DNA from 4 places in the Streptomyces bullii genome. Region 2 is predicted to be linked to each of the others. Evidence: riboswitches for the same ligand, from Rfam matches in the RefSeq annotation. Region 2 holds a riboswitch; each other region holds the start of a gene.
The links. A riboswitch is a leader RNA that binds a small molecule or an ion and turns the genes downstream of it on or off. The one in region 2 is predicted to bind cyclic di-AMP.

Region 1 (7,513 bases), on a different contig from region 2:
AGCGGTGGGACATCATGCACTTGAAGCCGTTGCGCTGGGCCAGCTCGACGGCGTCCAGGGTCTCGGTCAGGGAGCCGATCTGGTTCACCTTCACCAGCAGGGCGTTGGCGGCGCCCTCCTCGATGCCGCGGGCCAGGCGCTCGGGGTTGGTGACGAACAGGTCGTCGCCGACGAGCTGGACCTTGTCACCGAGCTGGGCGGTGATGGTCTTCCAGCCCTCCCAGTCGTCCTCGAACAGCGGGTCCTCGATGGAGACGAGCGGGTACGCCTCGACGAGCTCGGCGTAGTACTCGGTCATCTCGGCCGCCGAGCGCTCCTTGCCCTCGAAGACGTACACGCCGTCCTTGTAGAACTCGGACGCGGCCACGTCGAGGGCGAGGGCGATCTGCTCGCCGGGGGTGTAGCCGGCCTCCTTGATCGCCTCGAGGATGAGGTCGAGGGCCTCGCGGTTGGAGCCGAGGTTCGGGGCGAAGCCGCCCTCGTCGCCGAGGCCGGTGGCCAGGCCCTTGCTCTTCAAGACCTTCTTGAGGGTGTGGTAGACCTCGGCGCCCCAGCGCAGGGCCTCGGAGAAGGACTCCGCGCCGATCGGGGCGATCATGAACTCCTGGATGTCCACGTTGGAGTCGGCGTGCGAGCCGCCGTTCAGGATGTTCATCATCGGCACCGGCAGCAGGTGCGCGTTGGGACCGCCCAGGTAGCGGAAGAGCGGCAGGTCGCTGGCCTCGGAGGCGGCGTGGGCGACGGCGAGCGAGACGCCGAGGATGGCGTTGGCGCCGAGGGAGCCCTTGTTGTCGGTGGCGTCCAGGTCGAACATCGCCTGGTCGATCAGGCGCTGCTCGGTGGCGTCATAGCCGACCAGCTCCGGGCCGATCTGCTCGATCACGGCGAGGACGGCCTTCTCGACGCCCTTGCCCAGGTAGCGGTTCGAGTCGCCGTCGCGGAGCTCGATGGCCTCGAAGGCGCCCGTGGAGGCGCCGGACGGGACGGCGGCACGACCGGTGCTGCCGTCGTCGAGGCCGACCTCGACCTCGACCGTGGGATTGCCTCGGGAGTCCAGGATTTCCCGGGCTACGACGACGTCGATGGACGGCACGAGCATCTCCTTCTTGCGATGTGACGCGGGGTCCCCCCGGGCCGACGCCCGGCAGGTGCAGTCCGCGGTGGGCTCTGCGAGACGAGCCTAACCGGCTCCGGGGGATCGGCCAGCCGGTCACCCACACTGTGGACGGAACCGAGAATAAATTGTTTCCGAACGGAACAAAAGGGGGTTGTGTCCCGTGGATTTTCGGGACATGACCCCGCCCCGGCGCGTACGGGGGAACACGCACCGGGGCGGGAGACGGGGAGGGCCGCTGCTCCTCTTACTTCAGGTGCAGCTGCTGGCCCGGGTAGATGAGGTCGGCGTCCTGGACGATGTCCTTGTTCAGCTGGAACAGCTTCTCCCAGCCGCCCTTGACGTCGCGCTCGGCCGCGATGGAGCTGAGGGTGTCGCCCTCGACGACCTTGTACTCGCCGTCGCCCTTCTTGACCTTCTTGCCGGTCGGGGTGGTGACGGTCTTCTGGCTCTTCTCGGCCTGGGCCGGGCGCTCGGCGGAGCGGGAGGCCGGCTGCTGCTCGGTCTCACGGGTCTCGGTGGAACCGGTGCTCGCCGAACCGCCGTTGTACGGGGCGCTCGACAGGTTCTTGCCGCAGACCGGCCAGGCACCCTTGCCCTGGCCCGCGAGGACCTTCTCGGCGATCTCGATCTGCTGCGCCTTGGTGGCCTGGTCGGCGGTGGAGGCGTACTGGGTGCCGCCGTACGCGGCCCAGGTGGAGGCGGAGAACTGCAGGCCGCCGTAGTAGCCGTTGCCGGTGTTGATGGACCAGTTGCCGCCGGACTCGCACTGGGCGACGGCGTCCCACTCGGAGGCGGTGGCGGCGGAGGCGTTGCCGGCCGCCATCAGCGGGGCGGCGACGGCGGCGCCGGCGACACCGGCCATGGCGACGGCGCGAACGGCCCTGGACGGACGACGGTGCTTGCCCTTGCTGGAAAACAGCATGGATGGATCCCCTCACCGACGCCTGCGAGGTGAGCTGTCGGGTTCGGGCCGGTTGAGTTGCCCGGCCGCGCCCCTCACGGGACACGGCTTCACCCCCAGCCGGATCCAGCAGCCTCAACTGCCGGGCCCGGCGCCTACCTTGGGTCCCCCGCTCCTGCCTACGGCGCGTGACGCGACGACTGTTCCCATGCGGCCGCCGGCAGGATTCGGCGTGACGGCAGCAGGGGCTCGCGGCTTGCGAGCGGTCATGACCGTAGACACGCGATCCGCGGAATTTCAAAGACGATCAGGGCTTCTGAGATCTATCTCTCATCACTCTTACAAAGGACATTCAACGCAAACGGTGACCCGAACTCCCGCTGTTCTGCGGTCCGTTTCTCGCTACTCTTCTCCCGCTACGACCCCGACTTCAAGGGTCTGACCGGGGAGGATGAGGTCCGGGTCGGCGCCGACGACCTTCTCGTTCTCGGTGTAGAGAGCGCGCCATCCGCCCCTGAGGTCAAGGGAGTCGGCGATGGACCACAGACTGTCCCCGGCGCGCACGGTGTAGGAGCCGTCCACCGCGTCACGCGCGTCCGCGTCACCGCGCGAGGCATGCCGGCCCGTCGACTCTGCCGCGCGAGCGCGCTCCGCGCCCTCCTCGGCACTGGGGCCGCGATGCCGGCCGGTGGCGGCCGACCCGGTGTCGGTCAGCGCCGAAGAGCCGACGTTTCGCCCCGCGTTGTCCGCATCTTCGCTGCCGGAGTCGCCCGCGGACGTACCGTCGGCAGCCTGTGCGCCACCCTCGTCGGAGCCGGCAGACGTGCCCGACTTGGCCGATTCGTCCCCGATATCCGACGACCCGTCAGACGAAGTCGAGGGGGAGGGCGACCCGGAGGAGCCCAGGAGGCCGGAAGAGCCGGAGGAGTCAGAGGAGCCGGAAGAGTCGGACGAAGTAGAAGAGCCGGACGATCCCGAGGTGTCGCCCGCCACCCCGGTGTCGATGTCGAGCGTGGCCGAGTCCTTGTCCAGGCCGGCGAGCAGCCCGCAGGTGCGCCAGACGCCGACCCCTTGGTCGGCGAGGATTCTCTCGGCGACGGCTATCTGCTGGGAACGGCTGGCCAGGTCCGGGCTCGCGGCATAGTCGAGGCCGCCGTACGTGTCCCAGTTCTCCTGGGAGATCTGCAGGCCGCCGTAGTAGCCATTGCCGCTGTCCTGGCTCCAGGCGCCGCCCGTCTCGCAGTCCGCGACCCGGTCCCAGGTCGTTCCGTCGGCCGCGCTCGCGCCGGTCGCCCCGAGAAGCGGGATCGCGATGGCGGAGCCGGTCACTCCGGCCGCGACGAGGAGGGCCGGAGCCTGACGGGGGCGACGGTGACGACCGTTCCCGGAGAGCATACGGAGACCTTTCACGAGACAGCGGTGACCGGCACGGCGGGCTGTTCGCGGCCGCCGCGCTGATGGGTGAACGTATCGGCAGACGATCACTTGTCACAAGTTCATGCCGCGCAGATCACGTGAAGATCACAGAGGTGAGGGTGTGTCACGTTTGCGCCGATGGCGGGGACGGTCGTGCCGCTTCGGCAGGGGGTGTGAACTCCACCGGCAGGGTGCGCAGCCCGCGCATGATGAGCCCGCCGCGCCAGCGCAGATCGGCCGGGTCCGCCGCGAGCCGCAGGTCCGGGAGGCGGGTGAGGAGCGTGCCGAGCGCGGTCTGGCCCTCCAGTCGGGCGAGCGGGGCGCCCAGGCAGTAGTGGATGCCGTGGCCGTAGCCGAGGTGCTGGTTGTCGCGGCGGGAGAGGTCGAGCAGGTCGGGGTCGGCGAACCGTTCCGGGTCCCGGTCCGCGGCGGCGAGGACGACGAGGACGGGGTCGCCGGGAGCGATGTCCTGCCCGCCGATGGCCAGCGGCTGTGTGGCGAACCGCCAGGTGGCGAGCTCGACGGGGCCGTCGTAGCGCAGGAGTTCCTCGACGCCGGTCTCCAGCAGGCCGCGTTCACCGGCGGCGAGGGACTTCTGGAGCCGGTCCCGCTCGTCGGGATGGGTGAGGAGGGCGTACGTCCCGTTCCCGATCAGGTTGACGGTGGTCTCGAACCCCGCGAAGAGAAGGATGAAGGCCATGGCGGCGGCCTCGTTCTCGGTGAGGTGCTCGCCGTGGTCGGAGGCGCGGATCAGGCCGGAGATGAGGTCCTCGCCGGGGGCGGGTTCGGGCGGGAGCGCCTCGCGCTTGCGGTGGATGAGGTCGGCGAGGTACCCGCGCATCTTCTTCACCGACCGCGCGACCCCGCCCCGGGGACCGCCCTGATGGCGGATCATCATGCCCGCCCAGTCCCGGAAGTCGTCCTGGTCCTCGGGCGGGACCCCGAGCATGTCGCAGATGGCGTAGATGGGGAGCGGGAAGGCGAACTCGTGGATGAGGTCGGCGGAGCCGGTGGGAGCGAACCGGTCGATGAGCCGGTCGGTCAGCTCCTGCACCCGCGGGGCGAACTCGGCGACGCGGCGTGGTGTGAACGCCTTGCTGACCAGCCGGCGCAGGCGGGTGTGGTCCGGCGGGTCGATGTTGAGCAGATGCGTCATCAACTCGGCCTTGCGCTCCCCGGGGATCCCGGTCTTGCCCTTGGCGTGCGCGGGCTCGTCGTGGTGCGCCGGGTTCTTGGAGAGCCGGTTGTCGGCGAGCGCCTGCTTGGCGTCGCCGTACCGGGTGACCAGCCAGGCCTCGACCCCGCTGGGGAGCCTCGTCCTGTGCACGGGGGCGTGCTGCCGGAGCCAGGCGTAGGCGGGGTAGGGGTCGGTGGCGAACTCCCAGGTGAAGAGTTCCGGGGCGGGGCTGTCGGGGGTGGGCCGGGTGGTCACTCCTCGACGGTATCCAAAGGTCGCTCCGCGGGCCGTTCCGCCCCGGCCCTCTCCCGGTCCCGCCAAGCCGCGCCGCCGCACCCGTAGGCGACCACCGCCGCCGACGACTGCCCGCGAGGGCGGCGCTCCTCAGGCGTCCACCCCCTCGGCGCTCCTCAGGCGTCCACGTCCTCGGCGGCCCGCACCGCGTCCCGGTAGGCCCGGGCCGCGGCCCGCAACGCCGCCTCCGGGTCCACGCCCTCCGCCTCGGCGCGGACGGCGAGCGCCAGCAGCTCGTAGCCGACGCCCTCGACCTGGGGCAGCGGGACGTCGAGGCCCGCCGTACGGGCGCGGGACGCCAGCTTGGCGGCGAGGGCCAGGCCCGGCTGGCCGAGGGGGATGCCCTCCGTGACGGAGGTGCGCTGCTTCTCGGCCGCCTTGGTGCGCAGCCAGTGCTCCTTGACCTCCTCCGGGGTCGTCGCCGTCTCGTCGCCGAAGACGTGGGGGTGGCGGTGGATGAGCTTGGTGACGATGCCGGCGGCGACGTCGTCGATGGAGAAGGGGTGGTCCCCGTCCTCCTCGGCGATGCGGGCGTGGAAGACGACCTGGAGCAGGACGTCGCCGAGCTCCTCGCGCAGTTCGTCGCGGTCGCCCTCCTCGATGGCCTCGACGAGCTCGTACGCCTCCTCGATGCCGTACTTCGCCAGGCCCTTGTGGGTCTGCTGTGACGACCAGGGGCATTCGGCGCGGATGCGGTCCATGACCTGGACGAGGTCGAGGAGGCGGGCGCCCGGCAGGTCGTAGGAGGCGGGGAGCAGCTCCAGCTCGGGCATCTGGACGCGGCCGGAGCCGGCCAGGCGGGCCAGGCCGTCCGTGAGGGCGGGTTCGCCCTCGCCGGTCGCCACCACGACCACCGTGCGGCCTCCCGCGCAGGCGTCGATCAGTTCCTCGGCCGTCGGGGACGCCTCGTCGACCGGTATGCCCGCCTCGCGCAGGTACGGCAGCTGCGGGTGGGCCGCGTCCGCGCACAGCACCCGGTCGGCCGCGTGCAGGGCCTGCCAGGCGGGCCAGGACAGCAGGCCGGGGGCGACGCGGTGGCTGGTGGTGAGCAGGACGATGCGGCCGGTGGCGGCGTCCGGGCCGGTGCCGGGGGTGGCTTCGGGACTCGTTGCGTTCACGGTTCGAAGCTAACCCACGGACCGACCGGGGGATCAGTTGTCCACAGGGCCGAGCCGTCCAGGGCGCCGGCGGTCAGCCCGTGTCGTCACGTCGTCCGCTGTGCCTGTGCCGCGGTGACGTCCCGGACCCACGGGGTTTTCGCGTCGACGCGGCTGCTCTTCTGGACGTCCCAGGTGCCGTAGCGGGGGTTGAGGTCGACGTTCAGTTTCTCGGAGGCCTTGGACAGGGCCTTCCAGAAGTCCGGGCGGCTGGTGTCGGTGCCGAGCTTCTCGGCGAGTTTCTGGGCCTCCAGCTGGAGGCGGAGGTTCTCGTCGAGGCGCTGCGGCGGGATGCCGTACTGCTGGAGCCAGGCCGTCTCCAGCGCCTTGGCGCCGCCCGCCTGCTGCTCCAGGCCGGTGCGCATCTGCTGGATCTCCCGCCGGGTGACGGTGACGCCCGCGTCCTGGGCGGCGCGGTGCAGCACCCGGTCGAGGACCAGGGTGTGCAGCGTGTCGCGGGTGAGGGTGCCGGTTGCGGCGATGGCCTGCTGGTACTGGGCGTCGTTCCGCACCGCCGCTCGCTGGGCGGCGCGCACCTCGTCGACCCGCCGCTCCAGCTCGGAGACGGTGATCCGCTGGCCCCCGACGACGGCCGCCGCACCGGGGCGCGCATCGTTTCCGCAGGCGGTGAGGAGGGGCGCCGCGGCGGCGATCGCGGCGGTGAGGACGAGCGCGGTGCGACGGCGGCGGTGCAAGGAAACCTCCCGAGGAGATTGTGCGACGGTGCACAAAGTCTTGCGGTGATCGATGGTAGGCAGCGGCCGAGCTCTGGCCAACCCATTCGACCAACGATTCACCACGACTTCCGGCACCGCCGCGCCACGGCCGCCGCCGCGACGGTCAGCCGCGCACCTGTCCCAGCCACTGCAGGGTCCGCCGGAGCTCGGCGGCGAGCGGGTGCCCGGGGCCGTGCGCGCGCTCCAGCTCGTGCAGCAGACGGACCAGCGTGTCGTGCGCGGCGGCGCGGTCACCGAGGGCGAGGAGGAGGTGGCCGATGCGGCGGCGGACGTCGTAGGCGAGTTCCGGGTCGCCGGCGGCGACGTACCGGTTCTCGTAGTACGGCAGCAGCGCGCGGTACTCGGCGAGTGCCGCCGCCGGTTCGCCGAGCTGCTCCAGGCACTGGGCGGCCTCGTAGCGGAAGCGCAGGGACTGCGGGTCGGCCTGGCCGGCCTCGGCGGCGCGTTCGTCGGCGAGGCGGCGCAGTTCGGGCAGCGCCCGCCGGTACTGGCCGTCGTCCAGGAGCGTGGCGGCGTACTGCTTGCGCAGGGTGCGGACGACCGGGGAGTGCTCGCCGTGCTGTTCGGCGGCGACGGGCAGGATCGCGCCGAGGATGTCGACGGCCTGGGTGATGCGGCCCTCCCCGAGGAGGCGTTTGACCTCGTCGACGGCCCGGGCGACGTCCGGCTTCTCGGCGACCTGCTGTGCCGGGGCGGGCTGCGGCGCGGGGGTGC
Region 2 (7,513 bases):
AAATCGACCTCACTGTGACTGACTCCGTGAACACCCCCGAAGCCCCCCACCCGACCCCCGGGACGTCCGTCCGGCACTTCCGGGCCAAGGGGGAGCCGCGTTTCCCGGACGGGCCGAAGGCCGATCCCGCCGGGTCGCACTTCGAGCGGCGCATCCGGAGCTTCCAGCCGCGCAGGAGCCGCGTCACCGCCGGGCAGGCGGACGCGCTGCAGCGGTTGTGGCCCAAGTGGGGGTTCGATATCGACGGGGCCCGCCGCCTCGACCTCAGCGAGCTGTTCGGGAACGACAACCCCGTCGTCCTGGAGATCGGCTTCGGCATGGGCGAGGCCACCGCCCAGATGGCCGCCGCCGACCCCGGCACCAACATTCTCGCGGTCGACGTTCACACCCCCGGCCAGGGCAACCTCCTCAACCTCGCCGACCGCAGCGGCCTGACCAACATCCGCGTCGGCAACGGCGACGCGATCATCCTCCTGCGCGAGATGCTCGCCCCGGACTCCCTGGACGGCCTCCGCGTCTATTTCCCCGACCCCTGGCCGAAGAAGCGGCACCACAAACGCCGGCTCATCCAACCCGCCTTCCTCACCCTGGCCGCGACCCGCCTCAGGCCGGGCGCGATCGTGCACTGCGCGACCGACTGGGAACCGTACGCCGAGCAGATGCTCGGGGTGCTCACGGCGCACCCCGACTTCGAGAACACCCAGGCGGACGGGGGTTTCGCGCCGCGCCCCGGCTTCCGCCCGCTGACCCGTTTCGAGGGCCAGGGACTGGACAAGGGACATGTCGTGAACGACCTGCTCTTCCGTCGCGTACAGCACGCCGTACGGCAGCCCGTACAGCACCCCGTACAGCCGCCCATGTAGCACCACGTCGTTAGGGTCAATGCCGTGGCCACCTGTCCCCCGTACCCGACGCACCCCACCGGCCCCGCGGGCGACGCAGCCGCGGGCGGCAGACTGCGGCACGCGCACTGGTGGCAGAGGACGTCGGTGCGTTACGGAGCCCTCAGTACGCTCCTCGCGCTCTCCGGCCTGGTCATCCTGGCGCTCGTCCGCGAGGAGACCGGTACCGAGGGTTTCCTGGTCGGGCTCGGCCTGGCCGTGCTGCCCGTGCCCCTGCTGATAGCCGCCTTTCGGTGGCTGGACCGGGTGGAGCCGGGCCCCTGGCGGAACCTGCTGTTCTCCTTCGCCTGGGGCGCCTGCGCGGCGGCGCTGATAGCGATCGTCGCGAACAGCTTCGCCACCCGGTGGATAGCGACCGCGACAGCGGACCCCTCCAGCGCCGACACCCTCGGCGCGACGGTCATCGCGCCCATAGTGGAGGAGTCCGCGAAGGCCGCCGCCGTGTTACTGCTCTTCCTCTTCCGCAGGCGCGACTTCACCGGGATCCTCGACGGGGTGGTGATAGCCGGGGTCACCGCCACCGGCTTCGCGTTCACCGAGAACATCCTCTACCTCGGCAACGCCTTCGGCACCGACCAGCTCACCGGCGACCGCGGCATCGCCTCCGTCACGGCGGCGACCTTCTTCGTGCGCATCATCATGTCGCCGTTCGCGCACCCGCTGTTCACCGTCCTCACCGGCATCGGCTTCGGCATCTCCGCCCTGGCGACGGAGCGGCAGCGCGTACGGCGTCTGCTGCTCCCGCTCTGCGGGCTGTTGCTGGCGATGGGCATGCACGCGCTGTGGAACGGCTCCTCGACGCTCGGCGAGTACGGCTTCCTCGCCGTGTACGCGGCATTCATGGTGCCCACGTTCGGGGTGCTGACCTGGCTGGTGATCTGGACCCGGCAGCGCGAGCTGAGGACCGTACGGGAGGAGCTGCCCGCCTACGCGGTGGCCGGGTGGCTGACGCCGGCCGAGCCGTTCGCGCTCGGCTCGATGCGCGCGCGGCGGATTGCCCGGCAGTACGCCCGCCGTCACGCCGGGCGCCAGGCGGCCCGGGCGGTGGCGCAGTACGAGGCGTACGCGACCTCGCTGGCGTTCCTGCGCCACCGCGCGCGCCGCGGCCGCGCGGGCGCCGACTTCGTCGTACGGGAACGGGAGCTGCTGGAGGAGCTGTGGCGGCGCCGGGACCTGGCGCGGCCCGCGCTGGACCACGCGGCGAGGGTCACGGCCCCGCCCGTCCCGGTGGTCGCGCCGCCCTGGCCGGTGTACGGGGCGTCCGGCGGCCACGGACACCCGGCGGCGCCGTATCCGGCGCACACGGCGCCGTATCCGGCGTACAACCCGTACAGGTCGTAGGGCCCGGCGCGGAAGGCCGGGCCGTCAGGCCGACGCCCGGGTCAGCCGGTCGAGCTCCTCCTGCGTCAGCCGCAGTTCGGCCACTGCGAGCAGGGCCGGGAGCTGTTCCACGGTCCGCGCGGAGGCGATCGGCGCGGTCACCGTCGGCTGGGCCGCCAGCCAGGCCAGGGCGACCGTCGCGGCGGGCACCGCGTGGGCCGCGGCGATCTCGTCCAGGACCGGGAGCACCCGCCGTCCCCGCTCGGTCTCCAGGTACTTGGCGGCGCCGCCCGCCCGCGCGCTCCGTACGGTCGTGCCGGGCCGGTACTTCCCGGTGAGGAACCCGGAGGCGAGGGCGTAGTACGGCACGGCGGCCAGTCGGGCGCGCTCGGCGAGGTCCCGCAGCTCACCCTCGTACGTCGCGCGCGAAACCAGGTTGTAGTGCGGCTGGAGCGCCACGTAGCGGGCGAGGCCCTCGCGGTCGGAGTGGTCCAGGGACGCCTTCAGCCGCTCCGCGGAGATGTTGGAGGCGGCGATGTGCCGCACCTTGCCCGCCCTCACCAGCTCGTCCAGGGCGCCGATGATCTCCTCCACCGGCACCTCGGGCTGGTCGTAGTGGGTGTAGTAGAGGTCGATGTAGTCGGTGCCGAGGCGGCGCAGGGAGGCGTCGGCGGCGGCCTTGATGGTCGCGGCGGACAGGCCGCGGTACTCGGGGTGCTGGCTGACCTTCGTGGCGATGACGACGTCCGAGCGGTTGCCGCGCGCGGCGAGCCACTTGCCGATGAGGGTCTCTGACTCGCCGCCCCGGTTGCCCTCGGCCCAGGCCGAGTAGACGTCGGCGGTGTCGACGAAGTTGCCGCCGGCGGCCGTGTAGGCATCGAGGACGGCGAAGGAGGCCGCCTCGTCGGCGGTCCAGCCGAAGACGTTGCCGCCGAGAGCGAGCGGGAAGACCTCCAGATCGGAGGAGCCGAGCTTGCGAAGAGACGTCATGCTCTGCGGCAACACCCGTACCGGTAGGCCGCATTCCGCACACGACCGCCGACCGTACCGGCAGCCCTGACGTCGGGGGGACTCCGCCAGGACCGCCGGGGTTCAGGCGACGGCGGGTGTCAGGGGGTCAGGCCCTTGCCGCGCAGCCAGGCCAGCGGGTCCACGCCGTTGGCGGAGCCGTCCGGGTGGACCTCCATGTGGAGGTGGGCCCCGGTGACGTTGCCGGTGGCGCCGACGCGGCCGATGACGTCACCGGTGTTGACCTTCTGGCCGACGCTGACGCTGATGGACGACTGGTGGGCGTACCAGATCTCCGTGCCGTCGTCGAGGGTGAGCACGGTCTTGTAGCCGTAGGAGCCGTCCCAGCCGGCGGAGGTGATCGTGCCGCTGTGCACGGCCTTGATGAGGGTGCCGGTGGGTGCGGCGAAGTCGAGACCGGTGTGGTAGCCGGAGGACCAGTACGCGCCGGCCTGGCCGAAGGTGGAGGTGATCGTGTACGAGGAGGTCGGCAGCGTGTACTGCTTGGCCAGCTCGGCCAGACGCTCGGCCTCGGCCTTCTTGCGGGCCTCCTCCTCCGCCTTCTTCTTGGCGGCGGCGGCCTTGGCCTCGGCCTCCTTCTGCGCCTTCTCGGCGGCCTCCTGGGCGGCCTTCTCGGCGGCGGCCGCGGCCTCGGCGGCGGCCTTGCTCTCGACCTGCTCCTGCTGACGCTCGGCCTGGGCCATGATCCGGGCGCGCAGCGCCTCGCCGGCGTCGGCGGCGCCCTCCGCGGTGTCGACGGAGGTCATGCCGACGTTGCTGAGCGGGGTCGCGGAGCCCTCGGGGGTTTCCTCGCCGGAGATGAGGGCACCCACATTGGGCAGGTCGGGCATGGAGATCGACACCGGCGGCTTGCCGGTCTGGGCGCTGGCCATGCCGCCCGCCCCGACGGCGGCTATGACACCGACGCCGAGCACGGTGGAGCTGCGGGCGAGTCCGCCGCGCTGCTTGGTGACGCGATGCCGGCCGCGTACCGGACGGATGGACTCCTCGGTGGGGTTCCACTCCTGGAACGGGCCCTCGCCGGTGCGGTGATCGCCGTAGCCGAAGGTGTCGCCACCTCGCTGGCCGGGCACGAACGGGGCCTCGGGGGCAGGCCGGTTGGACGCCACGTAGGCGTGCTCCTTTCCTTCCGTCTCCGCCTACCGGGTTAGCTGACGGGTTCGGAGCGGGAAGGTCTCCTACGCGCGTATACAGCCGTGCTTCCACGGCGGCATCCGCTCGATTCACCCCAAGGTGGTGGTTCCCCGGTTCCCTCACGGGATTCGGCGCGTGCGCACGGAGCCATCTCCTGTGACGGCTGGGACGACCGCGCTGCGTTATCGAACGTTAATGGAGGCGAGGTGTGGATTCCAAGCTGTTCCTCTTGATCATTAACGATTTTCGTGGGGACTTACCTGCCATCCGAGGCGAAAATCGGGCGAGTTGACCACGCTTCAAACGACTCAAGAGTTCTGACAGTTCGTCAGTTGTTATGCGGAGCGGGACGAGATGCTCACCGGGCGTGACGATGCTGCCCGGGAATCGCCCGTGCGCCGGAGAAGCACTCAGGGCCGGAACTCGATGAGTTCCGGCCCTGAGCCTTGAGTAGCGGGGACAGGATTTGAACCTGCGACCTCTGGGTTATGAGCCCAGCGAGCTACCGAGCTGCTCCACCCCGCGTCGGTGTGACACCAGTGTACGTCATGCGCGGACCTCCCGAGCACACGCGCTACCGGCCGCCGCCCAGCAGGTGCCGGTTCGGGGCCTTGGCCCGCTCCTCGTGCTCCGGCAGGACGACGACGTCGGCGCCGGCCGCCGCCAGCAGCCCGCTGCCGTCGGCGCCCGCCACGAAGGTGTCCGGCTCGCGCCAGGCCGTGACCACCCGCCGCACCCCCGCGTCCAGGATCAGCCGGGCACACGGCGCGGGCCGCGAGGCGCGGCGGGCGCAGGGCTCCAGGCTGCTGTAGACGGTGGCCGTGGCCAGGCGCGGATCGAGCGGGTCGGTCTTCGCCAGCGCCGCCTCCTCCGCGTGCACCACCGGGTCGCCGCCCTCCCGGGAGTGGCCCCGGGCCAGCTCCGTCCCGTCGGCGGCCACCACCACCGCCCCTACGCTGAACGCGGTGTCCGAGGGCGGACACCGGTCGGCCAGCTCGCAGGCCAGGGCCAGCCAGTGGTGGTCGGCGGCGGAGGACAGCGGGCCGCTGCCCGGGGCCGTCGGCTCGTAGCGCATGAGGACGACGTCGCCGATCGGCCGGGTCTCGACCAGGCGCAGCCGGCCGCCCTGGTAGCCGCCGGGGCCGAAGAGGCGGGGCGCGTCCGGGTCGCCCACGAAGAGCGGGGCGAGGACGAGCTGCAGCTCGTCGGCGAGGCCCTGGCTGAGGAGCTGGGTGTGGATCTGCCCGCCGCCCTCGACCATGAGCCGCCGCACGCCGCGTACGTCGTGCAGGTGGGTGAGCAGGCGCCGCCAGTCGAGATCGCCGCCGAGCGGGACGACGTCGGCCGCGATGCCGAGGGCGCGGGCCCGTTCGGCGCCCCGGTCCGTGGTGTAGACGACCTTCTCGCCGCCCGTGTGCCAGAAGTTCGCCGTCGGGTCGAGGTCGCCGGAGCCGCTGACCGTGACCTTGAGGGGGTACTCGGGCCTGCCCTCGGCGAGGCGCGCGGCGCGCCGTTCGGGCGAGTTGACCAGCAGCCGGGGGTTGTCGGCGCGGATGGTCCCCGCGCCGACCAGGATCGCGTCGACGGACGCCCGCACCTCGTCGACCCGGTCGAAGTCGGCCGGGCTGGACAGCAGCAGGCGCTCGGGGCCGGTGTCGTCCAGGTAGCCGTCGAGGGAGACGGCGGCGGACAGCAGGACGTACGGGTGGGGCATCGGCGCTTCCCGGTGGGTCGTGAGCGGGCAGGCTTGGTTCAAGTTTGAAACAAACTTACACTGGCGGCATGACGACTCGCTGGCTCACCCCCGAGGAGCAGCGCGCCTGGCGCGCGTACATCGCCGCCTCGCTGCTCCTGGAGGACGCGATCGACCGGCAGCTCCAGCAGGACGCCGGCATGCCGCACCTGTACTACTCCATCCTGACCACCCTGTCGGAGGCCCCGGAGCGGCGGCTGCGGATGACCGACCTGGCCGAGCGGCTGAAGATCACGCGCAGCCGGCTGACGTACGCGGTGACGCGGCTGGAGAAGGACGGCATGGTGCGGCGCGAGGCCTGCCGGTGGGACAAGCGCGGCAGCATCGCCACGCTGACCGACGAGGGCCGGACCGTGCTGGAGCACACGGCGCCCGGGCACGTGGAGACCGTACGGGCCTCCCTGTTCGACCACCTCACCGAGGAGCAGGTCGGGCAGCTGGAGGAGATCTGCACCGGGGTGGCGCGGGCGCTGCAGGAGGACACCACGCGGCCGGCCTCTGACGAGGTGCCGTGGCGCCGCCGGTCGACGCCGTCCTGTTCGTGACCCGCCGAGCGGTTCTGCGTGAGTCCCCTCACATCCCAGTTGCTTCAACTTTCAAGCATGGAGTAGAGTCCCCGACCGTGGATCTGCTTCAAATCTGAAGCAGATGTCCTGTACGGCCGGCCGGAGCGAGCGGAAGTCCCGGCCGCCGCCGCACGGGACGTGGAACCGAACGGAACCCGGAGGCCCCCATGCCCGACATCCCCGCCGCCACCCCGCGCTCCCGTGTCCGGGTCCCGCTGCGCTTCCACGACGGCTACCGCGTCGACGCCGACGTGGTCACCTTCCACGGCCTGGCCGACGGTCAGGAACACGTGGCGGTGGTGCTGGGCGACCCGGGCCCGGCCCCCCTCGTACGGCTGCACTCGGAGTGCCTGACCGGGGACGTGTTCGGATCGGCCCGCTGCGACTGCGGCCCGCAGCTGCGCGAGGCGGTCGAGCGCATCGCCGACCGCGGCGGGGTCCTGCTCTACCTGCGCCAGGAGGGCCGCGGCATCGGCCTCTACAACAAGCTCGACGCGTACGCGCTCCAGGACCAGGGCCTGGACACCTACGAGGCGAACGCCGCCCTGGGCCTGCCGGAGGACGCCCGCGACTACACGGCGGCGGCCCAGATGCTGCGCGCCCTGGGGATCCGGGAACTGGACCTGCTGTCCAACAACCCCGACAAGGCCGGCCAGCTGCGCACGCTGGGCATCACCGTCCGGGACCGCGTCCCCACCGGCGTCTTCACCACCGCGCACAACGTCCGCTACCTGCGCGCGAAGGTGCTCCAGACCCAGCACACGCTGCCGCTGGCGGGCCTGACGGAGGTCACGGAGCTCACGGAAGTG
Region 3 (7,513 bases), on a different contig from region 2:
CGGTACGTCACCTGCGACGTGGAGACGATCTGCCTGGGCCAGGCCGGCGCGGCCGCCTCCGTGCTGCTGGCGGCGGGCACCCCTGGCAAGCGATTCGTACTGCCTGGCGCCCGCCTGGTGCTCCATCAGCCCCGGCTGCCCGAACCGGTGCGCGGGCAGGCGAGCGATCTGGCGATCCAGGCCGACGAGCTGACGCGCGTTCGGGCCCGGATGGAGGACCTGCTCGCGCGCCATACGGGCCGGACGCGCGAGCAGGTCAGGGCAGACATCGAGCGGGACAGGATCCTCGACGCCGAGGAAGCGGTCGAGTACGGCCTGGCCGACCGGGTCGTCCCCAGCCGCAAGGGCGCGCAGCCCGGCCCCGCCGCGAAGTGAGCCGCCGATGCTGCCACCGGAACTGCCGCCCCTGCCCGCCCTGACGCGCGCCGAGGCGGAGTTGATCGATCGTTACCTCGACGTGGTCGACCTGCTCGGCCGCATCAACCCGGCGCTGCCCGGTGACACCTACCGCGGACTGCGGGCCGCACAGGCGCTGGTCACGAAGGCGGTCGCCCTGCGCGACGCCCTGGCCGTGATGCACCAGCGCGGCGAGAGCGAACTGCACGCCGCCACGCTGGCCCGGGCACTGCGGGTGCTGGACGGCGAGCGGCGCACCGCGCGCGTCACCCTCCCCCCGGAGTCCGGAATCTGACGGTCCCCCACCGGGTCCGGACGCCCGTCCCGTGGACGTCGCGTCCGGACCCGAGACGAAACGGGCTGAACGGCGTACCCCCTTTGGGAGTATCCCTAGCTACTTTTTTCGGCCCTCCGGGCTTGCGCACCCCGCCTGACCCGGGGACGGAACGGGGTATTCCGTCGCTGGTCCGAGGCTCCCCGAGTCTCTGGACGGTGACTCGAACACGAGGGTGTCCACCCGAACGGGTGAGTGGTGAGTAACAACACAAATCCCCGGTTGCGTTGGGATTTTCCGACATCCATGGGTGAAGATCCCTGTCTGACGACAAGCCCCCGCCACCGCGGCGGGGCGGTCCGGGCGGACGCCGAGTCCTGCCGCCGCCCGGATGACCGGTCGACAGGAGTGGATCGGCAGGAGTGGAGGACCCAAGCATGACGGGCCGCCGGAGCGTCAGTTCCGAGCAGTCCTTGGGGTGAAGCCGCGAGCTCGCTCGCGGCCGGGCAACTTCGCCAGCCCGAATCCGACAGGTCATCCTTCACAGGCGGCTGACGAAGGGTTGCGCATGACTGCGCTCAATCGTGTCCCGTCGCTCATGGCCCGGGCCGGTACGGCCTCGGCCCTGACCATCGCCGCCGTGGGCGGCTCGATCGTGGCCCCCGGCTTCACCTCGGAGGCCCAGGCCGCCTCGCCCGCGACGAAGGCACTTCAGGTCGCGGCCTCGAAGAAGGGCTCGCCCTACAAGTGGGGCGCCACCGGACCGCACAGGTTCGACTGCTCGGGGCTCACGCTCTACTCGTTCAAGAAGGCAGGCAAGAAGCTGCCGCGCACGGCGGCCCAGCAGTACAACAAGACGCGCCACATCTCCTCGACGAACCGCAAGGCCGGGGACCTGGTGTTCTTCCACTCGGGCCGCAACGTCTACCACGTCGGCATCTACGCGGGTAAAGGCAGGATCTGGCACGCACCCAAGTCCGGGGACGTGGTGCGGCTGCAGAAGATCTGGACCAAGAGCGTCTGGTACGGCCGGGTGAAGTGATCCACTGATCGACTGATCCGTGCGGGCGGCAGCACATCGGGGTGCCGCCGCCCGCACGGGGCACGACGGCCCGCCCGGGGCATGACCGCCCCACCCGGGGCATGACGGCCCCGCCCGGGCGTGACGCTCCACGGGCACGACGGCCCGCACGGCACGACGGCGCACGGGCGTGACACGGGCTCAAGTGGTTACCCGTCACCGCATGGCCGAGCACCGTCCCTGCACCGCACGCAACGAGACGCCGCTGGAGAGAGCCGACCGCAACTTCGTCGAACTCCTCCAGGAACTGCGCGTCACCCAGACGGGCGTACAGATCCTCTTCGCCTTCCTGCTGTCGCTGGCCTTCACCTCCCGCTTCGGAGAACTCGACACGGTCCAGCGCGCCACCTACGTCACGGCTCTCCTGCTGGCCGTCCTCGCCGCGGCGCTCTTCACCGCGCCGGCCGCGCTGCACCGCTCGCTGTTCCAGCAGGGCGCCAAGCCGCGCATCGTGCAGGTCTCCTCGCGGCTGGCCACCGTCGGTCTGGCCGTGCTGGTGTTCGCCTTCAGCGGCTCGGTCATGCTGGTCGTGGATGTGACGACCGGCCGGGCCGGCGGCCTCGCCGCGGGTGCGGCGACCTTCCTGGTCTGTGTCGGCCTGTGGGGACTGCTCCCCCGGCTCGTACGACGCGCGGGCCTGGGCGAGGAGGGGCGCGAGAGCGAGCAGGACACCGAACCGGCGCACAGCACCGTCAGGCTGCCCCGGCCGTCGGTTCGAGGAGGAGAGCCGCGCCGAGAACCGTCAGTGCGGTACCGGTGACGCCTTCGACGACCCGTCCGGCCCGCGGGCCGCGCAGCCACCGGCCGAGGCGGTCCACCAGCAGCGCCACCACGGGGAACCACACCAGGGCGAGTACGACCACGATCAGCGCGAGCAGCAGCGTCCGGGGCACGGCGGGACTGCCCGCCGGCACGAACTGCGGCAGCAGGCTGAGGAACGTGATCGGGGCCTTGGGGTTGAGGGCGTTCGTCACGAAGCCCTGCCGCAGGGGCCGTGCCGCGGACCCGCCGTCGTCCTGAACGGCCCCGGTCCGCGGCCGCCGCAGTGACCACAGGGTTCGTACGCCCAGGTACAGGACATAGGCGCCGCCCAGCAGTCGGAGCGCGTGGAAGAGCGCCGGCACGGCCGTCAGCACCGCAGCGACCCCCGCCACCGCCAGCGCCGTGTGCACGAGCAGCCCGGCCGCGATGCCGAGCGCGCACGCGACGCCGGCCCGACGGGAGACCAGGGCGTTGCGCACGACCACGGTGAAGTCGGCGCCCGGCATCGCGATCATGCCCGCCGCGACACCCGTGAACGTGATGAGCTGTGCGTCCATGCGCCCAGCCTGCCGGGACCCGGCCTTCAGAAGGTATGTCGAATATGCTGCCCAGCCCTTAAGCGATTCTTTGGGCTGCGGAGGTCCGGCATGTACGACCCGACCCGACTGGCCGCGCTGGTCGCCGTCGCCGAGGCCGGCTCGATCACCCGGGCCGCCGAACGCCTCGGCTACACTCCGCCCGCGCTCTCCCAGCAACTGGCCAAGCTGGAACGGGAGGCGGGCACGGCCCTGCTGGTCCGCCACCACAGAGGGACGCGGCTGACGGGCGCGGGCGAACTGCTGGTGACACGGGCCCGGCGGGTGCTGGACGAACTGGAGCGGGCCCGGCACGAACTGGCACGGCTGACCGGCCTCACGGGCGGCACCCTCCGGCTCGGCACCTTCCAGACGGCGGGCATCCACCTGCTGCCGCCGGTGCTCAGCGCGTTCCGCCGGGCGCATCCGGACGTGGCACTCACCGTCGCCGACTACGAACCGCCGGCCGGCATCGCCGCGGTCGCCGCCGGCGAGATCGACCTGGCGCTGACGCACACGTACCAACCGCCGATCCGGCCCCGCTTCCCGCCACCGTGCGCGCGGAACCCGTGCTGGTCGAGGAACTGGTGCTGGTGACCGCCCCCGGTCATGTCCTCACCGGCGGTACGTCCCGGCTGCCTCTGGCGGAGCTCGCCGGGCAGCCGCTGATCAGCATGGCACCGGACCATCCCGCCCGGCAGGGCGTCGAGACGGCGCTGGCCCGGGCCGGGGCCGCCCCGTCGGTGGTGGTCGCCACCCCCGGGTACGCGCTGGTGTGCGCGCTGGTCAGTGCGGGCCTGGGAGTCGGAGTCGTACCGGAGATGGTGGCGCGGACGGCGGCCACCCCGGTCGGTACGCGCCCGCTGGATCCGGGAGAGCTGCGCCGTACGATCGCGGTCGTCCACCGTGCCGAGGAAGCGGCACCGGCCGCCGACGCCTTCCGGGCCTTGTTGCGCGGCGCGTTCGGCCGTGCCCGGCAGACCCACCCGGCGTGAAGCCCACGGTTGCTGCCCGTAGGACCGGGCATCCGTGGCCCTACGGTTCCTGCCGGCCGACCGTCGGGACCGGCTCCGCCGGGGTGCTCCACGGCAGTTCGATGGAGACGGTCTTGCCGCCCTCGCGGGTGGGGCGGACGCGCAGTCTTCCACCGCACTCCGCGGCCAGACAGCGGATGATCACCATGCCGCGGCCGTTGTCCTGCTGGACGGCGGCGGGCAGCCGCTTGGGGAAGCGCGGGTGGCTGTCGGTGACGCCGACGCGCAGCCGTTCGTCGCGGTCGAGGGCCACGGCCACCGTGAAGGTCGGCGACTGGCCGAGGGTGTGCTGGACGGCGTTGGTGGCGAGTTCGGAGACGATGAGCCGGATGGTGTCGGACACTTCCGTGCCCGCCGCGAGGCCCCACTCCGCCAGCGTGCCCACCACATAGGCACGAGCGGCGGAGACCGAGGCGGGATCGCTCGGCAGAGTGACGGATGCTTCCAAATGGTCTGCCATGGCGACGTCGTCCCTTTCCCACGGGACCGCAGTCCGACACGGAGCGGAAGGTTCGAGTACGGTCCCGGACTGGTGCTTCGCCCGCCAGACTGCCATCACCACGCCGGTGAAGGACGGCGATCCACCAAGATATGCATATATCTGTCGCTCAAAGCGGTGAACTCTGCGACGCGAGACCGTATTTGGGCGCCTCATAAGGAGTAAGGAGGAGCGCATGCAACACGGTCCCGCGGTGCGCCGCCGGAAGCTGGGCGCCGAACTGCGCGCGCTGCGCACCTCGGCAGGGCTCACCAGTGGCGAGGCGGCCCGATTGGTGGGATGGCACCAGTCGAAAGTGAGCCGCATCGAAACCGGCACCAGCGGTGTGAAACCGGCCGATGTGCGGTTACTGCTCGACGCGTACGGAGTGAGCGACTCCCAACTACGGGAGTTGCTGATGATGTTGGCGGGATCCGACGACACCGGCGGTCGGCATCACTGGTGGCACGCGTACCGGGGGGTGCTGCCGCCGACCTACCGCGACTTCATCAGCCTGGAGTCCCAGGCCAGCGCGATGCGCACGCTGGAGACCACCGTCGTCCCCGGGTTGTTGCAGACGCCCGAGTACGCGCGGGCGGTGACGAGGGCCGCGGTGGAGGGCCTGTCGGAGGAGCGGCTCGACACGCTGGTGGAGGTGCGGCTGGCGCGGCAGGACGTGCTGCGTGCCGATCGGCCACTGGTGCTGAACGCCGTGCTGGACGAGGCGGTGCTGCGCCGGGAGGTCGGGGGTCCAGGGGTCATGGCCCGGCAGCTGACGCGGCTGGTCGAGGCGGCTCGGCTGCCCCAAGTCCGGCTCCAGGTGCTGCCGTTCGCCGCCGGCGCGCACATCGGCGTCACCGGGCCTTTCGTAATCTTCTCATTTTCGAACACTTCTGATCTGGATGTTGTCGTACTCGACCACTTGACGAGTAGCCTCTATCTCGAACGGAAAGAAGACCTCCAGGCCTACACGGAGGCCTTCAACGCCCTTCAGATCCACGCCCTTTCGCCCGAGGAATCGTTGGATTTCATCGCCGGGACAGCTGCCGGCGCGTAAGGAGGCACCATGCGTGCACTGCCTCGGACCATCCCTTCCAGCACCGAACTGCACGACGTGCGGTGGCTGCGCAGCAGCTACAGCACCGGCGCGAACAACTGCGTCGAGACGGCCCGTCCGGCCTCCGGACCGTGGGCCGGACTGCTCGCCGTGCGCGACTCCAAGGACCCGGCCGGCCCCGCGCTGCTCTTCTCCCCCGACAGCTGGGCGGAGTTCACGGCGGCGATCGGCTGATCCCCGACCGGTCCGGTCGGCCCGACCGGTCGCTCAGGCCGACCGGTCGCTCAACCTGAAACCGCCCCTCGACCCCATCTGTCCGTCAGCCGCGAGGCACGGCCGTGCACGCCGACTCATGGCCGCGTTTCGCCGATCACCCGTACAGCGCGTGCGATCTGCTCCCCGGAGAGGTCCGCACGGGCGGTCAGTCTCAGCCGTGAGATGCCGTCGGGCACGGAAGGAGGTCGGAAACAGCCCACGGCCAGCCCGGCCGCACGGCACTCGGCCGCCCATCGCACGGCCCCCTCCGGGGAGGGCGCGCGCACGGAGACGACCGCGGCGTCCGGACGGACCGCCTCCAGACCGGCGGCGGTCAGCCGGGCGTGCAGGTCGGCCGCCACCGCGCGCGCCCGCGCCGCCCGCTCCGGTTCGCGGCGCAGCAGCTTCAGCGCCGCCAGGGCACCGCCCGCCGCCGCCGGGGCGAGGCCCGTGTCGAAGATGAACGTGCGGGCCGCGTTGACCAGATGGTCGATGACCCGGGCGGGGCCGAGGACGGCTCCGCCCTGGCTGCCGAGCGACTTGGACAGCGTGACCGTCACGACGAGGTCGTCGGCGCCGGCGAGCCCCGCGGCGTGCGGGGCTCCTCGGCCGCCGTCGCCGAGCACGCCCAGGCCGTGGGCGTCGTCGACCACCAGTCCCGCGCCGTGCTCCCGGCACGCCTCCGCGAGTGCGGCGAGCGGGGCCGCGTCGCCGTCGACCGAGAAGACCGTGTCGGACACGGCGATCGCGGGCCCGTCGTGCGTGCGCAGGGCCTTGCGCACGGCATCCGGTTCGGCGTGCGCCACGACCTGCGTGCTGCCCCGGGCCAGTCGGCAGCCGTCGATCAGTGAGGCGTGGTTGCCGACGTCGGAGACGATCAGCGAGCCGTGCGGCGCCAGCGCGGTGACCGCGGCGAGGTTGGCCGCGTAGCCGGAGGAGAAGACGAGGGCCGCCTCGGCGCCGCAGAAATCGGCCAGTTCCCGTTCCAGCTCGGTGTGCAGTTCGGTGGTGCCGGTGACCAGCCGGGAACCGGTCGCGCCGCCGCCCCAGGTCCGCGCGGCCCGTGCGGCGCCCTCGGTGACCTCCGGGTGGCGGGCCAGACCCAGGTAGTCGTTGCTCGCCAGATCGAGGAGCGGAGAGTCGGCCGGGCGCGGGCGCAGAGTCCGTACGAGGCCGGCGCGGCGGCGCAGTTCCGCCTGCTCGTCGATCCAGCCGAACACCATGGGTCCTCCGGGGGAATTTGTAGGCAGTGCACAGACACTAGCGGCCTGGTCGGCAGGCCAGGATGTGGCAATACCCACACGTCGAAGCGCCTGTGTTGTGCGAAGTCTCCTTGGCCCGGGACGGGTCCGTACGACAGGATCAGCTCCCATGGACCTGCTGAAGACGCTGGTGGACAAGGGGCTGCGGCGCGAGCTGCCGACCCGCGAGGAGGCGCTGGCCGTCCTCGCGACTTCCGATGACGACCTGCTCGATGTGGTGGCCGCGGCCGGGAAGGTGCGCCGGCACTGGTTCGGCCGACGGGTGAAACTCAACTACCTCGTCAACCTGAAGTCCGGCCTGTGCCCGGAGGACTGCTCCTACTGCTCCCAGCGGCTCGG
Region 4 (7,513 bases), on a different contig from region 2:
GGCTGACGATGAACCGGTTGTCGGTGAGGACGAGCACCGTCACGTGCCGCCGCACCTCGTTCTGGTCGAACGTCGTCTCCTGATGGACCAGGTACGACCGGATGGGCTCGCCGCCCACGGCGGCCTCCACCGCCTCGGACACGAGAGCCGGGTAGTAGCCGCTGCGTTCGATCGCCGCACGCAGCCCCTGGGTCGTCGTACTGGTCTTGGCCATGACGCCCATCCTACGGGGGACCACTGACTGCGAGGGACCGCTCGCCCCCGGTCAGTACGCCGGGAGCGTGCGCGGGCCGAGGTCGTCGCGGGCGGGCGGGGGCGCCAGGCGGACCGAGGCGCCGAGAACGCTCAGGCCGCGCGGGGCGACGACGACCGGCTCCAGGGTGACGGCGACGACCTCCGGGTGGTCGTCGACCAGCCGGGACACGCGCAGCAGCAGCTCCTCCAGGGCGGGGGTGTCCACCGGCGCCGAGCCGCGCCAGCCGAACAGCAACGGTGCCGTGCGGATGGAACGCACCAGGGAGCTCGCCTCCCGGTCGGTGACGGGGATCAGCCGGTGCGCCATGTCCCCGAGCAACTGCGAGGCGGCTCCGGCGAGCCCGAAGGAGAGCACGGCTCCGGCCGCGGGATCGATGACGGCCCGTACGACGGTGTCGACGCCGCGCGGCGCCATCCGCTGCACCACCGGGCGCAACTCCTCCGGCGTCCCGAACAGCTCGGTCAACTCGGTGTAGGCGCGGCGAAGTTGGTCCTCGTCGGCGAGGTCCAGGCGTACGCCGCCCAGGTCTGCGCGGTGCCGCAGGTGCGGCGCGGTGGCCTTGAGGGCCACGGGGTAGCCGAGAGCGCGGGCGGCGTCGGCGGCGGCGTCGGAGGTGGGGGCGGTCAGGGCGCGGTGCACATGGACGCCGTACGTGCCGAGGAGGTCGCAGGTCGCCTCGGTGCCGAGCGTGAGGCCCTGACCGCGCGCGAGCAGCCCGCCGATCAGCTGGGCGGCGCCCTTCTCGTCGATGTCCTCGTACTCGGGCACCTTGCCGGGGTCGGCGGCCTCGCGTCTCCACTGGGCGTACGTCACGGCCTGGGCGAGGGCGCGGACGGCGCGTTCGGCGGCGGGGTAGGCGGGGATGAGGTGGGCGCCTTCGGGGGCCTGGACCGCGGTGGTCATCCGCTCCCCGGGACGGAAGGGGTGGTCGGGGGGTGCCACGACGGCCTGCGGCGCGGTGCTCGCCGCGGCGGACAGCGCCTGGGCGAGGCCGCCGAGCTCCACGTGGACCACCAGCACCGGCTTGGAAGGGACGGCGGCGGCGGCCGACCGCAGCGCCTCCGCGAGCGCGGCGTCCCCGGCCGAGCCCTCCCCCACCGTCGGTATCGCCGTCACGACCACCGCGTCGCACGTGTCGTCGGCCAGCGCCCTGGACAGGGCCGCGTGGAAGTCCGCCGGTGCGGCGGCCGTGGTCAGGTCCAGCGGGCGGTGCGGTCGCAGGCCCTCGGCGAGGCACGCGTCGTAGGTGAGCAGTCCCAGCGACTCGGAGTTGCCCAGGATCGCCACGCGGGGGCCGGCGGGCAGGGGCTGGCGCGCGAGCAGCAGGCCCGCGTCGACCAGGTCGGTGATGGTGTCCACCCGGATCACCCCGGCCTGCCGCAGCAGCGCCGAGACGGTCGCGTGCGGCAGCCGCGTCGCGCGTACGGCGTGACCCTGGGGTGCCGCCCCGTGGCGGGCGCCCTGGACGACGACCAGTGGCTTGGCGGCGGCCGTGCGGCGCGCGAGGCGGGTGAACTTGCGGGGGTTGCCGATGGACTCCAGGTACATCAGCACGACGTCGGTGTCGGGGTCCTCGTACCAGTACTGGAGGAGGTCGTTGCCGGAGACGTCGGCCCGGTTGCCGGAGGAGACGAAGGTGGACACGCCGGTGAAGCCGGTGACGCCTCCGCCGCGCCGGTGCAGCCGGGACAGCAGGGCGATGCCGATCGCGCCGGACTGGGCGAACAGGCCGATGCGGCCCGGTCGCGGCATCTCCGGGGCGAGGGAGGCGTTGAGCCGCACCCCAGGTGAGGTGTTGATGATCCCGAAGGCGTTCGGCCCGATGAGGCGCATGCCGTACGCGCGTGCGTGCCGGACGAGGGCCCGCTGGCGCTCGCGTCCCTCGGGCCCGCTCTCGGCGTACCCGGCGGAGACCACGACGAGCCCCTGCACGCCGTGCTCGCCGCACTCGGTGACCACCTCGGGGACGCGCTCGGCCGGCACGGCGACGACGGCGAGGTCGACGGGCCCCTCGATGTCCCGCACCGAGCGGTACGCGGGCACCCCGTCGAGCTCCTTCAGGCCCTCGGGGAAGGCGTGGTTCACGGCGTGCAGCCGGCCGGTGAACCCGGCGTCCCGGATGTTGTCCAGCACGCTGCGGCCCACGCCGCCGGGGGCGCGGCCGGTGCCGATGACGGCGACCGAGCCGGGCGCGAGGAGCCGCTGCACGGACCTGGCCTCGGCGCGCTGCTCGCGCGCGTACTGCACGGCCAGGGAGCGATCGGTGGGTTCCAGGTCGAACTCCAGGCGGACCACGCCGTCCTCGAAGCTGCGCTTCTGGGTGTACCCGGCGTCCGTGAACACCTTGATCATCTTGGTGTTGGCGGGCAGCACCTCGGCGGCGAAACGGCGGATGCCGCGTTCCCGGGCGACGGCAGCGATGTGCTCCAGGAGGGCGGAGGCCACGCCCCGCCCCTGGTGGGCGTCCTGCACGAGGAAGGCGACCTCGGCCTCGTCGGCAGGGGCCGACGCGGGCATTCCGTCGGAGCCGATCCGGTCGTAGCGTACGGTGGCGATGAACTCGCCGCCGACCGTGGCCGCGAGTCCCACCCGGTCCACAAAGTCGTGGTGCGTGAAGCGGTGGACGTCCTTGGCGGACAGACGCGGGTAGGGCGCGAAGAAGCGGTAGTACTTCGACTCGTCCGACACCTGCTCGTAGAAGCTGACCAGACGGTCTGCGTCATCAACGGTGATGGGGCGGATGCGTGCGGTGCCGCCGTCGCGCAGCACCACGTCGGCTTCCCAGTGGGCGGGGTACTCGTGCCGGTCCGACGAGGTCTGCATGGGCCCCAGAGTACGGCTCGCGTCCGACAACGGCGCGAGGCAGTCTGTGGAGGACGGAAGTTCGGGCCGAGGCCGCGGCCCGACCGCCACCATCCGGAGAAGGCGTACACCCGGTACGCCCGTTCCGGCCCAGGTTCACGTGTGGGAAACTGGTCTAGACAACCCTGAACACCTGAAGGGCAGCAACACATGGCTGAGCGCCGCGTCAACGTCGGCTGGGCCGAGGGCCTCCACGCCCGCCCCGCCTCCATCTTCGTCCGAGCCGCCACGGCCGCAGGCGTCCCGGTGACGATCGCCAAGGCAGGCGGTACCCCCGTCAACGCGGCCTCCATGCTGGCCGTCCTGGGCCTCGGCGCCCAGGGCGGCGAGGAGATCGTCCTCGCCTCCGACGCCGAGGGCGCGGACGCCGCCCTGGACCGGCTGGCCAAGCTGGTCGCCGAGGGTCTCGAGGAGCTTCCCGAGACCGTCTGAGCCGACCGCGGCAGCACGGTGAGCCGCGTCGCCCTTCCCGGGCGGCGCGGCTCCGCCGTTTTCCGGGTCCACACCACCGGGGTTTCCGCCCTGGGTTTCGCCGCTGGGTCGCCGCCGACTTCACGGAGTCGACTTTCTCGGACAGGCTTTACGGAACCGGCTTCACACCGGCCGGGCAAACCGCCGGAATTCAAGAGACACGAAGAAAAGGGCAGCGGAAAGAGACCCCGCCGAATAACCTCTTCTTTGTATACGGCCCCCGTGTTAATGCCGCAGGCTCGGCGTGTTTACGGGATGTTGCGCTTTCCTCACGCGGTCTCCGCCGGAGGAGAAACGCAGCCGGTGCGCGGAGCTCGCGCGCTCGGCGTGCAGCGCCGTGAGCGCCCGGGCGCGCTCGCTGTCGCCGCGGGCCACGGCGTCCACGATCGCCCCGTGCTCCGTCCAGGACCCTACGGGGTCGGTGGGCGCCTCCACGGCGTACATCCAGGCGATCTTGTGGCGCAGCTGGGTCAGCACCGACGTCAGCGCGGGGCTGCCGCAGGCCTGGGCGAGCGTCTCGTGGAACCAGCCGCCCAGGGAGCGCAGATCCTCGCTGTTGCCCCTGCGGGCACGCTCCTGGCCCAGCCTCACCAGGCCGCGCAGCACCTTCAGATGGGCCTCGGTGCGGCGCTGGGCGGCACGGGAGGCGCCGAGCGGCTCCAGGAGCACGCGCATCTCCAGCAGGTCGGCGGCCTCCTCCTCGGTGGGTTCCGCCACGCACGCGCCCGCGTGCCGCCGGGTCACCACGAAACCCTCGGCCTCCAGGGTGCGCAGGGCCTCCCGGACGGGGACGCGGGAGACGCCGTAGCGGCGCGCGAGGAGTTCCTCGGTGAGCCGGCTGCCGCGCTCGTGGACACCCGCGACGATGTCGTCGCGGATCGCCGTGCATACCGAGTGCGCCGGAATACGCATGACCGACCTCCGCCTTAATCCCCGTGAAACGTCGACGATGGACGCGTGTTCCGTGACTCTATTGCAATGAGCCGGAATTTCCGACGGCGGGCCGGAATCCATGGATATTTTTTGGACAGTCGGCCGTCCCGAAACGGCGAAAGCCCCGGCTCGGGGAGCCGGGGCCTTGCCGTACGGACCGTACGGGTCAGAGGTCGACGCCGTGCGCGCGGAGGTAGGCGACGGGGTCCATGTCGGAGCCGTACTTCTGGCTCGTCCGGGCCTCGAAGTGCAGGTGCGCGCCGGTGACGTTGCCGGTCGCGCCGGACAGACCGATCCGTTGGCCGGGGGTGACCTGCTGGCCCACCGAGACGCCGATCGACGACAGGTGGCCGTACTGCGTGTACGTGCCGTCGTGCATCTTGATCACGACCTGGTTGCCGTACGCCCCGCCCCAGCCGGCCTCGACGACCGTGCCCATGCCGACCGCCTGGACGGGGGTGCCGCTGGCGGCGTGGAAGTCGACGCCCGTGTGGCTGCCGGAGGACCACACGGCGCCGCCGGCCTTGTAGCCGGTGGAGACGTAGGAGCCGGCGATGGGCGGCACGAACGTGTTCAGGCGCTTGCGCTCTGCCTCGCGGGCGGCGCGCTCCTTGGCCTCACGGGCCCGCTCGGCGGCCTCGGCCGCCTGCCGGCGGGCGGCCTCCTCGGCCTTCTTGCGGGCGGCGGCCTCCTCGGCGGCCTGCCGCTGGGCGGCGGCCTGCGCGTCGATCTGGTCGGCCACGGCGTCGCCGATGGTGATGACCGGGGTGAGGCCGGTCTGCTCGGCGGCGGGCTCGGCGGCGAACGCCGGGGCCGCGACGGTGCCGACGACGCCGGTGGTGGCCAGGGCCGCGACGCCGGCCGCGCGGGCGGTGCCGCGCTTGATGCGGGTGGGACGACGGTGCTTCCCGGTGGCGCGCGTGAACGCCATGAAGTGTGCTGGTCCTTTCCTTCCCTCTCGCCTACCGGGTTAGCTGACGGGTTCGGAGCAGGAAGGTCTCCTACGGACCCCCTCGCGGCTCGCGCGGGCGTCCGATTCACCCCAGGGACTGCTGATGGGTCCCCGGCTCCCCTGGCTCGCGCCGTACGGGGACTCGGCGATGACTGTCCGCTGCCGCGGGTGCGGCGCACTGCCTGACGGACAGCCCGGACGAAGCTAAACGGGACGAGTTTCAATCCCCAAACGGATCGCGGCTTTTGTAGCGCATCCCACAGGGCAGACAGGCCGCCTCCGCCCCAATTCGGGCATAAGGGGGCCCTGGTGACGTTCACGCCACCAGGGCCTCACGCGCGCGTGCCGCTACTCGGCGGACACCACGGTGACTTCACCGATGCCGAGGGCCTCGACCGGCTCCTTGATCTCGCTCGCGTCGCCGACGAGGACGGTCACCAGACGGTCCACCGGGAAGGCGCTCACGGCCGCCGCGGTGGCCTCCACGGTGCCGGTCGCGGCGAGCTGCCGGTACAGCGCTGCCTGGTAGTCGTCGGGCAGGTGCTGCTCGACCTGGTCCGCCAGCGTGCTCGCGACGGCCGCCGCGGTCTCGTACTTCAGCGGCGCCACACCCACCAGGTTCTGCACGGCGACATCGCGCTCGGCGTCGGTGAGCCCCTCCGCGGCGAGCGTGCGCAGCACCGTCCACAGGTCCTGCAGCGCGGGGCCGGTGTTCGGGGTGTCGACGGAGCCGCTGATGGCCAGCATCGCCGCTCCCGTGCCCTCCGGGGAGGACCTGAGGACCTGGGCGAACGACCGCACCCCGTAGGTGTAGCCCTTCTCCTCGCGCAGGACGCGGTCCAGGCGGGAGGTGAGGGTGCCACCGAGGCAGTACGTGCCGAGGACCTGCGCGGGCCACACGCGGTCGTGCCGGTCGGGACCGATGCGGCCGATCAGCAGCTGCGTCTGGACGGCGCCGGGGCGGTCCACGATCACGACCCGCCCGGTGTCGTCGGCGGTCACCGGCGGCACCGGCCGCGGCTCGCTCTGGGAGCCGGTCCAGGAGCCGAGCGTGTCGCCGAGCAGCGCGTCGAGGTCGATGCCGGTGAGGTCGCCGACGACCACGGCGGTGGCCGTGGCGGGGCGCACGTGCTTCTCGTAGAAGGCGCGTACGGCCGCGGCGTCGATCTTCGCGACCGTCTCCTCGGAGCCCTGGCGCGGGCGCGACATGCGCGAGCCCGCCGGGAACAGCTCCTTGGAGAGCTCCTTGGCGGCACGGCGGGAGGGGTTGGCCAGCTCGTGCGGGATCTCGTCGAGGCGGTTGCGGACGAGCCGTTCGACCTCGCTGTCCGCGAACGCGGGCGCCCTGAGGGCGTCGGCGACCAGGCCGAGCGCCTTGGCGAGCCGCGAGGCGGGCACCTCCAGGCTGAGGCGCACACCGGGATGGTCGGCGTGCGAGTCCAGGGTGGCGCCGCAGCGCTCCAGCTCGGCGGCGAACTCCTCGGCGGAGTGCTTGTCGGTGCCCTCCGAGAAGGCCCGCGCCATGATCGTGGCGACGCCGTCGAGGCCGGCGGGCTCGGCGTCCAGGGGCGCCTCCAGCAGGACCTCCACGGCGACGACCTGCTGGCCGGGGCGGTGGCAGCGCAGGACCGTCAGGCCGTTGTCGAGCGCGCCGCGCTCGGGCGCCGGAAACGCCCACGGCTTGGGCTCGCCCGCCCGCGGCTGGGGGTGGAACTCCATCGTGGCGAGCTCGGTCACTTCGCCGCCTCCTCGTTGTCGTCGGTGGCTTCCACGGTCGCCGCGGACTCCGGGTCTTCGGTGCCTTCCACGTCCTCGGCGTGCTCCGGGGTGATCGGCTCGTAGACGAGCACCGCCCGGTTGTCGGGCCGCAGGCGCGCCTGGGCGATCTCCCGGACCTCCTCGGGCGTCACCTCCAGCACGCGCTGGACGGCGGTGAGGGCGAGCTGGGGGTCGCCGAACAGCACCGCGTACCGGCACAGTTCGTCGGCGCGGCCGGCGACCGTGCCGAGCCGGTCGAGCCACTCGCGCTCCAACTGGGC

Region 1: it holds a riboswitch for cyclic di-AMP, as region 2 does, so the genes downstream of both, ACFPZJ_RS22475 (transglycosylase family protein) here and ACFPZJ_RS07940 (M23 family metallopeptidase) in region 2, are expected to answer to the same signal.
Region 3: it holds a riboswitch for cyclic di-AMP, as region 2 does, so the genes downstream of both, ACFPZJ_RS06715 (C40 family peptidase) here and ACFPZJ_RS07940 (M23 family metallopeptidase) in region 2, are expected to answer to the same signal.
Region 4: it holds a riboswitch for cyclic di-AMP, as region 2 does, so the genes downstream of both, ACFPZJ_RS11860 (M23 family metallopeptidase) here and ACFPZJ_RS07940 (M23 family metallopeptidase) in region 2, are expected to answer to the same signal.

What each region holds. Positions count from the first base shown of each region.
Region 1 is NZ_JBHSNY010000007.1:435,869-443,381, reverse strand. It holds gene eno (phosphopyruvate hydratase) at 1-1,093, opposite strand, end outside; gene ACFPZJ_RS22475 (transglycosylase family protein) at 1,362-2,039, opposite strand; cyclic di-AMP (ydaO/yuaA leader) riboswitch at 2,044-2,215, opposite strand; gene ACFPZJ_RS22470 (transglycosylase family protein) at 2,421-3,413, opposite strand; gene ACFPZJ_RS22465 (cytochrome P450 family protein) at 3,559-4,866, opposite strand; gene ACFPZJ_RS22460 (nucleoside triphosphate pyrophosphohydrolase) at 5,022-6,023, opposite strand; gene ACFPZJ_RS22455 (SurA N-terminal domain-containing protein) at 6,110-6,757, opposite strand; gene ACFPZJ_RS22450 (serine/threonine-protein kinase) at 6,903-7,513, opposite strand, start outside.
Region 2 is NZ_JBHSNY010000003.1:20,646-28,158, forward strand. It holds gene trmB (tRNA (guanosine(46)-N7)-methyltransferase TrmB) at 15-863, shown strand; gene ACFPZJ_RS07930 (PrsW family intramembrane metalloprotease) at 888-2,243, shown strand; gene ACFPZJ_RS07935 (aldo/keto reductase) at 2,268-3,212, opposite strand; gene ACFPZJ_RS07940 (M23 family metallopeptidase) at 3,332-4,360, opposite strand; cyclic di-AMP (ydaO/yuaA leader) riboswitch at 4,373-4,529, opposite strand; tRNA gene ACFPZJ_RS07945 (tRNA-Met) at 4,837-4,910, opposite strand; gene ACFPZJ_RS07950 (dihydrofolate reductase family protein) at 4,960-6,099, opposite strand; gene ACFPZJ_RS07955 (MarR family winged helix-turn-helix transcriptional regulator) at 6,168-6,683, shown strand; gene ACFPZJ_RS07960 (GTP cyclohydrolase II) at 6,872-7,513, shown strand, end outside.
Region 3 is NZ_JBHSNY010000002.1:572,799-580,311, forward strand. It holds gene ACFPZJ_RS06705 (ATP-dependent Clp protease proteolytic subunit) at 1-375, shown strand, start outside; gene ACFPZJ_RS06710 (hypothetical protein) at 383-691, shown strand; cyclic di-AMP (ydaO/yuaA leader) riboswitch at 1,042-1,235, shown strand; gene ACFPZJ_RS06715 (C40 family peptidase) at 1,239-1,712, shown strand; gene ACFPZJ_RS06720 (DUF6328 family protein) at 1,915-2,511, shown strand; gene ACFPZJ_RS06725 (LysE family translocator) at 2,444-3,070, opposite strand; partial or broken gene ACFPZJ_RS06730 (LysR family transcriptional regulator) at 3,161-4,083, shown strand; gene ACFPZJ_RS06735 (ATP-binding protein) at 4,124-4,582, opposite strand; gene ACFPZJ_RS06740 (helix-turn-helix domain-containing protein) at 4,797-5,657, shown strand; gene ACFPZJ_RS06745 (DUF397 domain-containing protein) at 5,667-5,891, shown strand; gene ACFPZJ_RS06750 (8-amino-7-oxononanoate synthase) at 6,008-7,135, opposite strand; gene bioB (biotin synthase BioB) at 7,284-7,513, shown strand, end outside.
Region 4 is NZ_JBHSNY010000004.1:115,840-123,352, reverse strand. It holds gene ACFPZJ_RS11880 (DUF5998 family protein) at 1-223, opposite strand, end outside; gene ACFPZJ_RS11875 (bifunctional acetate--CoA ligase family protein/GNAT family N-acetyltransferase) at 266-3,079, opposite strand; gene ACFPZJ_RS11870 (HPr family phosphocarrier protein) at 3,269-3,550, shown strand; gene ACFPZJ_RS11865 (GntR family transcriptional regulator) at 3,815-4,501, opposite strand; gene ACFPZJ_RS11860 (M23 family metallopeptidase) at 4,689-5,453, opposite strand; cyclic di-AMP (ydaO/yuaA leader) riboswitch at 5,467-5,632, opposite strand; gene ACFPZJ_RS11855 (M16 family metallopeptidase) at 5,823-7,211, opposite strand; gene ACFPZJ_RS11850 (M16 family metallopeptidase) at 7,208-7,513, opposite strand, start outside.